3 regions of the Pelatocladus sp. genome follow, and region 2 is predicted to be linked to each of the others. Evidence: riboswitches for the same ligand, from Rfam matches in the RefSeq annotation. Region 2 holds a riboswitch; each other region holds the start of a gene.
What was found. A riboswitch is a leader RNA that binds a small molecule or an ion and turns the genes downstream of it on or off. The one in region 2 is predicted to bind cobalamin.
Positions count from the first base shown of each region.

Region 1 (3,164 bases), on a different contig from region 2:
CGAATCTAATTTGACGTTTTGTAAATTAGTTATTGCAACTCCATTTACCATTAGGGCTGGTAAACTTGTCAAACAGAAAACTATGGTGAACATTAACAACCGAAAATAAACTCTAGCCGGAATTCTGGCATAAATCATTGTCCAAATACTCATCCAAAGCACCATTAAAATTTGCACTAAGGGATGGGTTGCAAGGGAAATAGCAAGAGTAGTAAATGCAAAAATCAGTTTATGTTCTGGTGGCAATCTTCGCAGCCGATTAGTGTAAGCCAAAGTATCTAGTTGCAGGCTCATTCTTCACGTTTTCGTTGTTGGGAACGTCCTTTATATAACCCAATTGCATAACCAACGACTCCAGCACCCAAAGCTGCTTGCGAAGCAAATAATAAGCTTTCTATTTCCCCACTAGCGGGTTCAAAAAATGATTTAAACCAGGGTTTATATTCCGGTTGAATTTCATTTATAGCCTCTTCTGCTTTGCCATCTGCACCAGCGAATTCCGCATCACGGACAAAGATTAACGGTGCAATTGCTAAAGCTAATACAGCTACCACCAATACCCAATTACTCAACCCTTTTTTAGATTGACTCATTGCCATTTCCTCGTTTGATTAATTGCAATAGTTCCAATTCTTGAGGATTATAAGATTGCAGCCAATTCCACACTAATACAGTTAGCAATCCTTCACTAATTGCTAAGGGAACTTGAGTTATGGCAAAAATTCCGGCGAACTTGGTAAATGAAGCGATAAACCCACCAACAGGTGCAGGAAAAGCTAGGGCAAGTTGGATAGAAGTGATAACGTATGTGAGTAAATCTGCGATCGCAGCTGCTAGAAATATGGCGATTTTGTCTTTACCACCCAACTTGATTGTCAAATTATATATCCAGTAAGCGGCAAATGGTCTAGCGATCGCCATCGAAAAAGCATTTGCTCCCAGTGTTGTCAAGCCGCCATGCGCTAGTAACAAAGCTTGAAACAACAACACTAAACCACCCAAAACCGACACAGTAAGCGGCCCAAACAGCACCGCACCTAACCCCGTCCCTGTTGGATGAGAACAGCTACCTGTAACCGAAGGGATTTTTAACGCTGACAGTACGAATGTGAAAGCACCAGCCAAGGCCAGTAGTAGTTTTAGCTGTGGGTTAGCTTGGGTAATGCGAGTTAGACTACGCAATCCTAATATAAAAAATGGTAATGCCACAATCCACCAAAAAATCGCCCACTGCACTGGTAAAAAACCTTCCATAATGTGCATGGCATAGGCGGGTTTGGGTAAACCAATTACTAGGTAAAAACTGATAACTCCCATCAGGGTTAGACTGACTAACGCCTGTTTTCTTTTCATAATCTGTACCTCGCAGATTTATGTCAACGAATTGGTTCCCATCGGCGGGCATCCTGACTCACCCAATTTTGGTTCACAGTTGCGGGACAGCGCCGGATTTGCACCGGACTTTCCCCCTTGCGTCTGATGGCTGCTTTTCATCAGAACCGATGGGAGTAACTATATCATTATTGCAGAATTTTGAGCCGCGATTTTTTACCAACACAGCTAGCTGCCGCAGGTTAGCTACAAGTCATCGATCAGGGAAATAAGTATGAATTAGAGCGATCGCCTGATTCATACTTCTATTCACCAACGCCCGCTTTGTTTGTTCGTATTGCATTGGCGGATCAAATTCAGGTTTAATGCCTCGGCAAAATACGGACGATCGCTTCAAACTTTTCTAAACTATCTTGATCCAGGCTATCGGCAAAGACTGCAACCACATCTGGATTACCTACTGCCAAGAATTGATGCAGCTGTTCATAAGCTTGGAGTATCTGCGCCTCTTGTTGTGATACTAGTGCTTGCCATCTGTAATTCCGACGACTCTCTTTATTGCATACAAGCCATCCTTTTTTAGTCAAACGATTGAGGACAGTTGTCACTGAAGCAGAGGTTAGCCGTCGCTTTGAATCAGCCAAAATACGTTCATGCACATCTTTGACGGTGACGCTACCTAGTTCCCAGATGATGTGCAAAATTTCTTTCTCCAAGAAACCAAGGGAGAGTTTCTGAGGACGATAGTTAGGTAAAGGAGACATTATGTTGCATTAAATTGAAGTGTAGGGAAAGGGCATCAGAATAAAAATTAACTATCTCTATCACTAATTGAGATTAAGCTCGCAAAGTACATTAACAGACTTGAAATAACACATAAATTAGAAGTTTAACAAATATTTTGGCTAAAAATACTTGCTGTTAAGTTTGAAAAATTGTCTTATTTTTATGAAATTTTTCCGGCAAAACTTTACAGATTATTTTTTGATAAAGCTAATTATTTACTTTCTGGAGTGACTGCAAATAATAGCTAGTAACTACCAGTTATTTACATTGTTCTAGGAATTACTGGTTGAAGAAAAAAAGATTCCTCTTGATAGCAACTATGACACCTGTTAAAATTAAGTTTTTATTTTCTGGAGATCCCCAAGCAATAGACCATTACTATGGGGTAGATTGCGAAGTTTGTTCACCGTCCGGCTCATTTTGGTTGATTTTTGGGGCTTTGCTATCAGCTAGTCTTATTTTTAGTGAGCGCAGAACTTTTCGGTCTACTGAGTTTCTATATGCTTATTTTTACAATGCCTAAATGGTTGTTGAAACCAAGGTCATAAATCATTAGACAAGGTAAATATTGTCAGAACTTTTTTGGGGTAATTTGGGGGTAAAGGAGTTTTGTAAAGCGTGAAAGTACTGATAAATAGAGGTTGAGAGAGGACTGAAAATCCTCGTGTCACCGGTTCAAGTCCGGTTCCTGGCATCATAAGCAAAACCCCTGGGAAGCAAGACTTCCAGGGGTTTACTGTTTCCATAAAAACCCCATTTCAGCCGTTTTTGGTGGTGTAAATGTGGTGTAATTTTATGCCACGTTGGATATTTTTGGACGGGGTTAGTTAAATTTTGGGGGTAAGTTGGGGGTAAATCAGGGCGCGCTGATTGACTTATATCTTGCACCTCTGTGGATAAACCACTAATACACGAATAGAGGGTGTAAGAAAGTGACACCAGAAGCGAAAATGAGCTTACGTAACAATTAGTAATTAATGCAACTATATTAAATGGTAAATTACGGTGAAAAATCAAGATCAGGTGATCGACCTTCTAGATTCGTG
Region 1 covers NZ_JCACKS010000240.1:6,646-9,809, forward strand. Annotated here, with positions in the region: gene cbiQ (cobalt ECF transporter T component CbiQ) at 1-294, opposite strand, end outside; gene AC5JMK_RS23870 (energy-coupling factor ABC transporter substrate-binding protein) at 291-593, opposite strand; gene AC5JMK_RS23875 (energy-coupling factor ABC transporter permease) at 580-1,353, opposite strand; cobalamin riboswitch at 1,380-1,519, opposite strand; gene AC5JMK_RS23880 (BlaI/MecI/CopY family transcriptional regulator) at 1,695-2,096, opposite strand; gene AC5JMK_RS23885 (hypothetical protein) at 3,119-3,164, opposite strand, start outside.
Region 1: linked by a shared signal. The riboswitch ahead of AC5JMK_RS23875 (energy-coupling factor ABC transporter permease) and the one ahead of AC5JMK_RS07060 (hypothetical protein) in region 2 are both predicted to bind cobalamin.

Region 2 (9,290 bases):
TTGGATCTTTCCGGTACATTCGCACGCGGTAATCCAAAACACGGAATGGAATATTGTTCTTGGGAAGTGTTTGAAACTCGATATGCAAAACAGATTCGTCTGATTCCAGCAAAATTAGGGCATCGGCGCGGCAGTTGCCTCAACGGGGGGAACCCCCGCACAGTGCTGCCTTGCGAATCGGATCGAGGGAGAGTTCAGAGGGTTTGAGTTCTGTCATCGTGACAGGCTTTCCTAACAGCCAACTGGCGAAGTCGGCACAGAAGTGTTCGGCAAGGAATCGGCAGGTATCGTCATACATGGGAGAGATTGTACAACTGATGATACAGATTTGATTTTGAGTAAATCTAACGTTTGATGAAGTGTGGTAGGGCGATCGCTACAACTATTCAACCGCCAATTGGATCATGCGGCTTACTTGGGACGTGAGTTTATGCGATCGGAATTGGCATTGGTGACAGGACAAGACTACGTATGACTAGTCCCATATAAGTTACTGGATTTGAAAGATCATATCCTCTACCGAATTTTTCCGTATAATCACCCTTTACGGCAGGATTATACAGAATATTTCCGTATATCCTTGGTGTTGTACAGAATTTTTCCTCATAACATCCTTAATTTAGTTTTGTATTTAACGGGATTTACGAGCGATCGCAGCATAAACGCATTTTTAAAGACGCGATATATCGCGTCTGGACATCTAAACCAATAATAAACCTCTCTTAAAAATCATCCCAACCTTCAATACTAGAAGACATAACATAACTGGTCACACTCGCCTCAAAAAAATTTGCTTTTGTATTCGCTTCTTTCTTAGTATCTGAAAAACGCTCCAAGTGAGTATAGGGACTTTTCTTGTAGATAGCTTCCCCAAACAATGGCTCTAAACCGATCGCCTTCAAGCGAGCATTTGCCAGATATTTTGTGTAATCTTCTGTACTGTTGGCTGTAATGCCTAGAATATCATCTCCGACAATATGTCCTGTCCACTTGCATTCATGCTCAACAGCAAGAGCAAACATTTCATAAATTTGTTCGCGGCTGTGAGGGAAAACTTGCATCGCTTCTGGAATCAATTTTTGATATAGCCGCACATGAGAAAGTTCATCTCGGTTAATCATTCTAAAGATATCTGCACTCCCAGACATGAGCATCCGTGATGAGAGATTGTAGAAAAATATAAACCCGTTATAGAAATACAATCCTTCTAACAAATAATCCGCCAATAGCGATACGAAATAATTCTCTGGTGTGGGGTTATCGACATACTTTTGGTATAGTCCAGCGATGAATTCGCATCGTTGTTTGAGAATGCGATCGCTCCGCCAAAAATCATAAACTTGTGTACGGCGATCGCTCGGAATCACCGTCTCAATGATGTATTGATAAGATTGATTGTGCATTGCTTCTTGCGAAATTTGTTCCGCCATACACAATGCAATTTCTGGTGCGGTAATGCTGTTTTTGATATGAGGCACATTACAGGTTTGCACCGAATCGAGAAAAGTCAGGTAACTGAGAATGCCATCAAATGCACGTCGTTCTCCAGGTGTGAGATTGACGTAATCTGTGACATCTTGAGTAACGTCTATTTTGTCGGGAATCCAAAAGTTCTCTCGCATTTGACGGTAGAGAGACACAGCCCACGAATAACGAACATCATTTAATTGCATTAAGTTCGTAGTCTCTCCGAACCATATTAAACGGTTTGCTGTATCATCATTTCCATTCGGATTGAAAACGGGATTAATTGGCATTAATGATTGTCTTGGTTGGTACATCTTAAATTTTGTTTTGATTAGTTTTCACTCTTAATTGGGCAATGGGCTTTGCCCATCACCTATGCTTGATAACTGATACTTAGACTTCGCTCAGTACAAGTAAGTGTTTACTGATGACTGGTGTTCAGTTTGCACAAGCAACACATTGCTCGTTCGATTCTTTGAAACTATCTTTTTGGACAGTGCGAATGTAGTAGATTGCTTTACAACCCAACTTCCAAGCCAGCATTATGGTTTCAAAAATATCAACAGCGCTAAGACATCGCTCTGGTTCGTCAGGGAAATAAACTCCAGCGTTCAAGTTAAATAACAATTCCATCGAAATTCCTGTATCAATCCATTGTTGGATTGTGGCGATCGCGAGAACAACTTTTTTCTGATCCAGTGTCTTATTTTCGACATAGAACCATAAATGATCCCGAATGTAAGGCGGTGCGATGGGTACTGAACCCTTTGCCCACTTTTCATAGAAGAATTTGCTATAAACGGGTAAAACACTGGCTGTACAACCTTGAACTAAAGATGAAGAAGTGTTGGGTGCGATCGCAGTAATATGTGAATTGCGAATCCCATATTGCTTGATATCTCGACTCAGTTGTAAAAAACGCTCTGGTTTACTAGCGTGTTGCTCAAACCAAGTAGGTGGTTTTGCTCCGATTAAATTTCCTTTGCTCCATTCACTCTTGACAAAAGCAGGATACGCACCCCGTTCCTTCGCTAATTCCATCGATGCTGCGGTGCAATAGTAACCAATGTCTTCAAATAAATCGCTGATTTCCTGAAGATGGGTATAGGTGAGATGATATTTTGCTAACCAGTCAGCTAATCCCATACAGCCCACCCCAATTGTGCGATATTTGGCGTTGTGGGTGGCACTAGCAGCAAACGGGGGTGATGTAAGTTCAATAGTGTTATCTAATACACGTACTGCAATCTGACAAATTTCTGCTCGCTGTTCATCCTCCAAATTTGCAAGATTAACGCTGAGGAGATTACATGAATGTGCTTCTTTGTCTGGTTTGACATTTGACCATGATTCTTGACACAAGTTTCCACCAGGAATATAACCTTCATGCTGATTAGGGTTAGCTCGGTTTGCGGTATCTTTGAACCATAAATAAGGCATCCCGGTTTCTAATTGGGTTCGCATCACCTGTTTGAATAAAAGACGTGCATTTACCCGTTTGTAAAGAGTAATCGAGTTATCTAAACTGGCTTCGATTTGCAGATAAGCACGTTCAAATTCTTCACCCCAAGTTGAAGCTAGTTCAATCCCTAAACGAGTTCGCACCTCATAGGGATCAACTAACGTCCATTCTGTATCTGCTTGCACCCTTCGCATAAATTCATCACTGACAACCAATTGCGGAAACACATCATAAGCTTTGCGTCGTGCATCGCCATTCTCGGTTTGCATTTCCAAAAATTCGCTTATGTCCAAATGCCAGATATCTAAACTTACAGTAACCGCACCGGCTCTACGTCCACTTTGATTAACTGCGATCGCTGTATCATTCAATAATTTAATCCAGGGAACGACACCACCAGAAGCGTTCTTCTTTCCCATCACCCAACTACCAGTAGCCCGAATCCGAGACAGATTCACGCCCACACCGCCACCATTTTTAGAAATCCGCGCTGCATCATGAATACTGCCAAAAATGCTTTCTAAATTGTCGTCCATTGCCGTAATGAAACAACTGGCAAGAGAACCGTTGGGAATCCGCAAGTTCGCTAAAATCGGCGTTGCTAAAGATATTTGACGACGGGCGATCGCTTCATAAAACTCCCTTGCCCAGGTTAAACGATTCTCTTGTGTTTCTACGGAGGCTATCAAGAGCGCACAAGTTAAAAATGCTTCCTGGGGTAACTCATTCGCCAGGAGATATCGTTTCGTCAGTAATACTGCTCCTGCGTAATCATAGTCGGCATCCCAGTCAGGATTAATCCAAGTGTTGGCAATTTCTAATTCTTCTGGAGTGTAGATTAAGATGTGGCGATCGTATTCTCCTTTACTCACTTTGTCATGTACAGTTTGAGCATAGTAACCGTACTGATAACCTCGGGCTACTTGAGTATCTTTCCACAAACTCCAAATATGTAATCGCCCTGCCACTTGCCGCCAATCAGGTTCTTCAGGATCGCACAAATCCAAAGCACAGCGAATTAAATTATCTTGAATTTCTCGTGTAGTAATACCGGGGCGCAATCGAGTTGTTAGATGTGCTTCTAAGGCAATGGAATTGCAGCAAAGTCCGCAACAAGCCCAATTAACTACTGTGCGAATTTTATTAATTTCTAACGGTGTCGTCGAACCATCACGACGAACAACATAGATATCCGTTGTGGAGTCCTCAAAGAGTTTGGATGGAGCTTGCATAGTGGATGAATTGTAGAAAAATAATTGCAATAATGGAAAAGAATAGTTAACTAGGTTTGGCAATGTAAAAAATTGTCAACGTTATGTCACTAAACGCTGGCAATCCTAACAAATTGTGGTGTTGAAAAATTGTTAGAAGAATTGTCCAATAAAAATCCAGAGCAAGCTTTGGTAAGGAATTGAACTTGCCCCGATTCATGACGAATGCCAGTATAGATCGACCATTGATTTTTACGCAAGCAAATCACAGTTGTGTTAATATGCAAGGGAATCTCGGTTTTGATGGGAGCAGCCATCAGACGTAAGGGGGAAAGTCCGGTGCAAATCCGGCGCTGTCCCGCAACTGTAATCAAGGCTTGCCTTGTAAGTCAGAATGCCCGCCGAAGTTGACTTGTAAATTTTCTACATCTGCGAGGCACGGATGGTTTATTACATGATGAGCGTCAGGTCTAATATTTTGAAAGCACCGCACATTAAAACGCTACAAATGGCGACTTTCCACGAAATAAGTAATTAATATTAAATTTCAATTAGTAATTCCTTTGTGAGTATTCAGGTATTTTTTTACTTTGAAAAGAGAAAGATTTTCAACGAGGTATGGCACTAACTTTCCATCGCTATATCTGGCGTGCATAACTTCTCTGTATTTTTGTTAAATTCTGATTCGGTTAATCATCATGCCAAAATTTTATCTTCATCGAACTGGGAAGATTCCTACTGCTGTTCATCCTTTTGTCAAACAAACAGGTTTTAGAGAAGATAAGCAGCAACCCTTTCTAAATCTCAGGAAAATAATTCGAGGTTGGCAAAATATGGCAAGTTCAACCTATAGGAAGATTTCTCTTATGATCTCTCGTCTAATTCGGGATGAACCATAAACACACCAACATCTATCAACGGTTAGCTACATAAAAAGCTTTCACAACAATGTCAACTTTATTAGTTTATTTTGTAATTGGTTCTCTTCTCGTTTTACTAATTGGAATTGCGGCTTATTTTCTAACTGCCCGCAAGTATCAATCCTCATCCACAGTCGCCAATTCCTACGACCAATGGACGCTTGACGGCATCCTAGAGTTTTACTGGGGAGAACACATTCACCTTGGTCACTACGGTTCGCCGCCACGACGCAAGGATTTTTTGGTTGCTAAATCTGACTTTGTACATGAAATGGTTAAATGGGGTGGTTTAGATAAATTACCTCCTGGTACTACCGTATTAGATGTTGGCTGTGGGATTGGAGGCAGCAGCCGGATTTTAGCGCGAGATTATGGATTTGCTGTCACAGGAATTACTATCAGCCAAGAGCAAGTAAAACGCGCCCAGGAGTTAACACCCCAAGAACTAAACGCCCAGTTTGCAGTCGATGATGCAATGGCATTGTCGTTTCCAGATGCCAGTTTTGATGTAGTTTGGTCAATCGAAGCAGGCCCCCATATGCCTGATAAAGCCGTTTTTGCAACAGAATTAATGCGGGTACTAAAGCCAGGTGGAATTTTGATTGTCGCTGACTGGAATCAAAGAGATGACCGCCAAAAACCGCTAAATTTCTGGGAGAAACCAGTAATGCGACAGTTGCTAGACCAGTGGTCTCATCCAGCTTTTTCTAGCATTGAGGGATTCTCCGAACTTTTGGAAGCAACAGGATTAGTGGAAGGGGAGGTAATTACGACTGATTGGACGCAAGAAACCCTTCCTTCTTGGTTAGATTCTATTTGGCAAGGAGTGGTTCGCCCAAGCGGATTTCTGCGTTTTGGATTGTCTGGTTTCATAAAATCTGTACGCGAAGTGCCAACGTTTTTATTGATGCGTTTGGCCTTTGGCGCAGGGCTGTGTCGATTTGGAATGTTCCGCGCTGTGCGGGCAAATTCACGTACAGAATTGATGGACAGAAACTTTGCTAACCAAACTCCCTCCAGCTTGGTTAGGTAGCGAGCATTATGACCAATGCGTGAGTTTCAAGCTATGACCTCATTACTGCATCCATTTTTGGCAAACTGCGATGTAGTTATTGTCGGCGGCGGTATTTCGGGTTTGACACTAGCCTGTGGACTGCAATCGTCAGGTTTGCGAATTTTAATAGTGGAAGCACAACAACAGCAGCAAGCAACAGAGCGATCAAGAGCTTATGCCCTGTCGCCGATGACAAGCAAAATTTTTCGTGATTTAGGGCTATGGGAGCAAATTGCGCCAAAAATTAGCCATTTTTCACGGGTATTACTGTCGGACGCAGACTATCCTCACCGAGTCGAGTTTTGCCCTAAAGATTTGGGAGAAGCAGCAGTTTACTACTGTGGTGAGCATAAGGTGCTGATGGCGGCACTCCAGCAACGAGTGGCAACAGCAGCCAACATTACCTGCTGGTATGAGACTCAAGTGATTGAGGTGCGCTATGCAGCCCAAACCGCAGAGGTAGTGCTAGAGAATTCCCAAGGTCAACAACGATTGCGATCGCAGTTGGTGGTGGCTGCTGATGGCGTAAACTCGCAAATTCGCTCTTCTGCTGGCATCAAAACTAACGGCTGGGCTTACTGGCAATCCTGCATTACAGCTTTTGTTGCTCCAGAGCGACCGCACCAGAATATCGGCTACGAGCGTTTTTGGTCTAGCGGCCCTTTTGCAATTTTGCCCTTGCCTGAAAATCGCTGCCAAATCGTCTGGATTGCTCCCCACGCAGAGGCTCAGGCAATAGTTGGTCTACCAAGCGACCAGTTTATGAGTGAACTACGACGACGCTACGGCGAACAAATGGGAAAACTAACTCTGTTGAGCCAACCCTTAGTGTTTCCAGCACAGTTGATGCAGAGCCGTCGCTATTGCCAGCCGCGCTTAGTATTATTAGGGGATGCTGCCCACTGCTGTCATCCGGTGGGCGGTCAGGGGCAAAATATGGGTATTCGTGATGCGGCTGCCCTAGCCCAAGTGCTACAAACTGCACAACAACACAAACAAGACCTGGGTTCTCTGGCAGTGCTAAAACGCTACGATCGCTGGCGACGCTATGAAAACTGGGTGGTGCTAGCCTTTACTGATATTCTCAACCGTAGCTTTTCTAATCAATGGTTACCAATGGTTAAACTGCGGCGGCTAGTACTGCGGCTGATAATTTATTGGTCTTTCCCACGAAGGCTACTGCTGCGACTGATGACCGGGCTGTGGGGTCGCCAGCCACAACTTGACCACTCATCCTTGGCGGTGTTGCAGAACATAAATATTTGAATTTTAACGCTGGCAACACTGCATGATATCTGCGGTTAAAACTTCTTTATTGCGATCGCTCCTTTAATCAACAAACAACTTAATTTTATATGCACAAAATTCCCATTACAGTCATTACAGGATTTCTCGGCGCAGGCAAAACGACGTTAATTCGTCACTTACTGCAAAACAACGAAGGACGACGCATTGCTGTTTTAGTGAATGAATTTGGCGAAGTTGGCATTGATGGCGAACTATTACGTTCGTGCCAAGTTTGTGACGATGAAGAAGAATCTAAGAGTAACATTGTGGAACTCACCAACGGTTGTCTGTGCTGCACAGTACAAGAGGAATTCTTACCAGCGATGCAAGAATTACTCAAGCGACGCGCGAGCCTTGACTGTATGTTGATTGAAACCTCTGGACTAGCACTACCAAAACCATTGGTACAAGCATTTCGCTGGCCAGAGATTCGCACAGGCGCAACAGTAGACGGCGTAATCACTGTGGTGAACTGTGAAGCTTTAGCAACTAATCAATATGTAGGCGATTTAGCAGCACTCTTAGCACAGCGACAAGCTGACTCTAGCATAGAACACGAAACACCGATTGAGGAACTGTTTGAAGATCAGCTGGCTTGTGCTGATCTAGTATTGCTGACTAAAAGCGATCGCGTTGACGAACAAACGCAAGTGAGGGTGCAGGATTGGCTCAAGCAGAACTTACCCCCTGGTGTAAAAGTCATTCCTTGCCAGGATGGTAAAATCAGTGGCGATTTACTACTCGGTTTCAATGCTGCGGTAGAAGATAATTTAGATAGTCGTCCCAGTCACCACGATACAGAAGAAGATCACGAACATGATGACGGGATTAATGCAGTGCAACTAATACTAGACCAAGCATTTGAGCCGTCTTTTTTGGTTAAACGCTTGCAAACATTGGTGCAACAGCAAGAAATTTATCGCATTAAGGGATTTGTAGCAGTTCCGAATAAAGCCATGCGTTTGGTATTACAGGGTGTTGGTAATCGATTTGATTACTTTTACGACCGTCCTTGGCAACATGGCGAACCGCGTCAAACAAAATTAGTGTTAATTGGTCGGGAACTCGATCAAGTTGGCATTGAATCACTCGTGTTGCAGGAGGAAGTAGCAGGATTTAGAAGCCGCAAGTAAGTAATTTCATCAATGAAAAATATGGTGTCAGCTGCTAAAGAATTACGAAAAGAAGTCAATATTTCTGATTAACAATAATTGGTACAAGCAATTGTTGAATTTCACAAGTTTTTTGCTAATTAGCTATACCGCTTGGAAAGGTTTTTTAAAATCAGGGCGCGGGGCTGTTATTTGTAATATAAATAATGCTGTAGATTTCTCCCGTATCACTTTTACTACAATCACAGGTAAGAAAATTTTACTTGACGAAACCTTTAATCTTCATTTTGTTACTAAAGCTAGATTAACAGCCTATTTAACTGAGTGGATTCTGTACCCAAAAGAAATAACACAAATACTTGCAGCAATAGATACCTATAATCCGCAAAAAGACATTATTTTGTTCATAAAATTTAACTCTGATTTTGAGGTTAATATTTTAAACAATCTTGTCATTTCTCCACCGGAATGCTATCAATATGTTTGTCGAAGATGGGAAGAATTTCTCCCTTATTTGTTATGAATTATACAGTTAGCGCATTCAGGTGAAAACCCATCTAGATAGTCAATTTATTTCTAGGAGGAGTGAGTGAAAAAATTACTCTTGGCTTTGACTTCTAAACCCACAGCTTTAATTTCTGTAGCTTCCTTGTTGATGACTAGTAAAGTTAGCACCGCTAATCAACCAGTAAATCCCCAACCTGTAAACCATACAGATACGACTACTACGCCAGTATCAGCAGAAAGCCAAAAGGCTTGTGTAAAACATCCAAAACT
Region 2 covers NZ_JCACKS010000072.1:1,094-10,383, reverse strand. Annotated here, with positions in the region: partial or broken gene AC5JMK_RS07075 (DUF4346 domain-containing protein) at 395-475, shown strand; gene AC5JMK_RS07070 (ribonucleotide-diphosphate reductase subunit beta) at 723-1,781, opposite strand; gene AC5JMK_RS07065 (ribonucleoside-diphosphate reductase subunit alpha) at 1,906-4,161, opposite strand; cobalamin riboswitch at 4,419-4,560, shown strand; gene AC5JMK_RS07060 (hypothetical protein) at 4,839-5,039, shown strand; gene AC5JMK_RS07055 (methyltransferase domain-containing protein) at 5,089-6,093, shown strand; gene AC5JMK_RS07050 (FAD-dependent hydroxylase) at 6,109-7,380, shown strand; gene cobW (cobalamin biosynthesis protein CobW) at 7,470-8,534, shown strand; gene AC5JMK_RS07040 (hypothetical protein) at 8,626-9,036, shown strand; gene AC5JMK_RS07035 (hypothetical protein) at 9,103-9,290, shown strand, end outside.

Region 3 (3,164 bases), on a different contig from region 2:
TGAGTGTATAATTGGCAAAGGCATAGACATTTTTTGCAAGTTGTAAATTTAAAACTGCTTCGAGTCCTGTAGTACGAACCTTACCAATATTCTCATAAGTAGCTACAGGGACAGCAAAATTATAAGCAATCAAATCTGAGATAGTGTTGCTGAAGTAGGTTAAGCGTAATAAACCAAAATCTCCTAGTTTTTGGTCAATTCCAATATCATAACTATCACCTGTTTCTGGTTTAAGATCCGGATTACCAACAAAGGTAGAACCTCTAGCATATAAATTAAAAAGAGTTGGAGCGCGGAAATTCCGAATATAATTAGCTCGGATGGTAGTAGAATCAGTCAGCGCCAGTTTTGCGCCTACACTTGGCGATGTAAATGAACCATTTGTCAAACTACTAAAATCTTGGCGCAAGCCAAAGTTCATTGTGAAACTAGGTGTAAAATTAATTTCATATCTAGCAAATAATGCTCCTTGATCAATACTATCGTCATAACTAATTGTTTCTTGATTATCGAGATAGTCAAAGGTACTGTTACGTGCTGAAGTGTTGCGATAATCAAAGCCATAAACTAAACTTTGATTGCTGGCAAAGTTCCAACTATGATGCGCTTGAATTCCATAGGAATTTTGCTCGTTATCAAACCGCGCAGAAGATGAAGCACGACTATCAAAACGGGTATTCAGAAAATCTGCATAGACTTTGGCTGTAAGTAGGGAATCATTTCCCGAACCTAATTTTGAGTTCCAAGTTAAATCAGTGAGAACTTGGTCTGTGTATTTGCGATCGCTATCAGTCAACGAGTTAAAATAACCTTGTCCAAATAGAGGTTCGGGAATAGGGACTCCTCCTGGTACTCCTTGGTCTTTACCTAAGTATAAAGTTGAGAGGGTGAGGGTATTACGAGAACCTAAATTCGCCTCTAACTTGACATTAAAGTTGTTGTAGAGAACATCATTGTTTTCTCTGGTTCCCTCGAAGTTCGCCTCTGGGATGGAAAAAGGGTAGTTATTTTCAGCTTCGGTACGGTTATATCCCAAAACCCAACCAATATTTCCTACTCTCCCACTACTATTGATAGTCTGCTGATTTAATCCATAAGCGCCAAAAGTCACACCCGCTTGGGTTGTTACTTTCTCTGTGGGACGACCAGTGATAATACTAATCACACCTCCAATCGCAGAGGAACCGTAAAGGGTAGAACCTCCTCCTGGTAAAACTTCTATTCGTTCAATAATGTTGCTGGTAATTTCGGAAAGGTCAAAACCACCGCCACCGAGATTGTTAATTGGTCTACCATCAAGTAAAATCAATACTTGTTCGGAGTTAGAACCCCGAATAAATTGACCGCTTAAAGCATTCACTTCTGTTCCGACTGTCCCATCAGGTAAGATTCCGGGGAGAAAACGCAACGCTTCTGTGACATTGCGCGCCCCCTGGGCTTCGATTTCTTCACCTGTAATCACATATACTGGTCGAGTAGAATCTTTGACTGTTCCTTCGCGGCGAAAGGGGGAGAAAACAGGCTGATTCAATAGCGTGTCGATGACTGTCAGTTCAATATCAGGTTCCTGTTCATCCGTATTTTGGGCAATTTTTTCTGGTTGTGGAATTTCGACCGCATACACAACATAATTCCACAATATCAAAGTTGTCATTGCACCCATACTACATACAATGACTTTTACCGCCCAACGGTAATTAAAAAGAATATTTTGCATCTGTACCTCGCAGATAAGTGTATGTTTTTTACCTCTGGCGGGCATTCTGACTCAGAGACGAATACTTCGAGTCTCATCACAGCTGCGGGACAGCATCGGATTTACACCGAATTTTCCCCGTTACCTCTGATGGCTGTTCCCCATCAGAACCAAGGTCTGGTTGTAATTTACCATGCTCGTATCTCAATGCAAATAAGAGAAATAAGAATTGTTGCATTTAGATTTGTAGAGCGATCGCGCCCAGTACAGATGCCGAAGGTGTATGCAGAACTTTTCGATCAAGCTAAAATTAGTTACTGTCGGGGCGAATATTAGTACTACTAAGTTGCAGCATTACAAATCTACCCTATTTTTGTTTATCTTTTCTGATACTGAATCAAATTACAAAGTAATAAGTTACAAAACTGTGGTATCATCAAAAGGATGATTCGGTTCTAGTGGGAAACAGTCACTAGAGGTAACGGGGAAAGTCCGGTGCAAATCCGGCGCTGTCCCGCAGCTGTAATGAGGCTTATGCTTCAAAGTCAGAATGCCCGCCGAAAGTACAACAAACTCCCATCTGCGAGGTACAGATGAATAACGCAATCAATACTCTCTCTATTAAACAGGATTACTGTCTCATAGTGTCAGACATACCCCACGCACTACAAATTTCTATGAGATTGTAGATATTTTCCTAAACACATCAATACGTACACACAGAAGGTTGATAGATACAAACCTGAAAACCCAGTTGTATCCTATCCTTCGCTTCACATAAAAGTAACTTTGCGCCTACTCTTCCCTAGAAGATACTAACGTGTAGCTTGCGGTGGCGTTACGTTAGCTTCCTGTAGGGTATGTGTGAGGCTACTTCATACTATCAATCGGCAAAGCCTGAAAATTAATGAACAACAAACAGCATACTTTATTCGTCTGCACGACCTGCGCCAGCCTGTGGCAAGATGGTAAGCGGATTGGTGAAAGTGGCGGACAGCAGCTATTACAACAACTTCAACAACTGGCACAAAATTGGGAATTGCAAAACAAATTCTCCATTCAAGGAGTTGAATGTATGAGTGCTTGTAACCGTTCTTGTGTAATTGCTTTTGTTGCGTCAGGGAAACCAACCTATTTATTTGGCGATTTACCAAATGATAGTTGTGCATCTGCGATACTGCAATGTGCTAGTCAATACTATGCGAAAGGCGATGGTTCACTACCTTGGTCAGAACGACCTGAACCTCTCAGAAAAGGGATTCTAGCAAAGATTCCACCACAAAGTAAATGGACGCAATTAAATATAAGTTGTTGTTAATTGAAGACTGGGTGAAAAAACTCTTGAGCAGAAAAGCAGGGGAGCTATAGCCCACAATTCTACTCGGCTTTGAACCTTATATTTTTGGTAAAAATTACCAGTTTCTAATTCATAGTGCCTAATTATTTAACCTTCAAAGGAATAAAAAAT
Region 3 covers NZ_JCACKS010000170.1:83-3,246, reverse strand. Annotated here, with positions in the region: gene AC5JMK_RS13545 (TonB-dependent receptor plug domain-containing protein) at 1-1,717, opposite strand, end outside; cobalamin riboswitch at 1,737-1,886, opposite strand; gene AC5JMK_RS13540 (hypothetical protein) at 1,847-2,032, shown strand; cobalamin riboswitch at 2,130-2,272, shown strand; gene AC5JMK_RS13535 (DUF1636 domain-containing protein) at 2,604-3,014, shown strand.
Region 3: linked by a shared signal. The riboswitch ahead of AC5JMK_RS13545 (TonB-dependent receptor plug domain-containing protein) and the one ahead of AC5JMK_RS07060 (hypothetical protein) in region 2 are both predicted to bind cobalamin.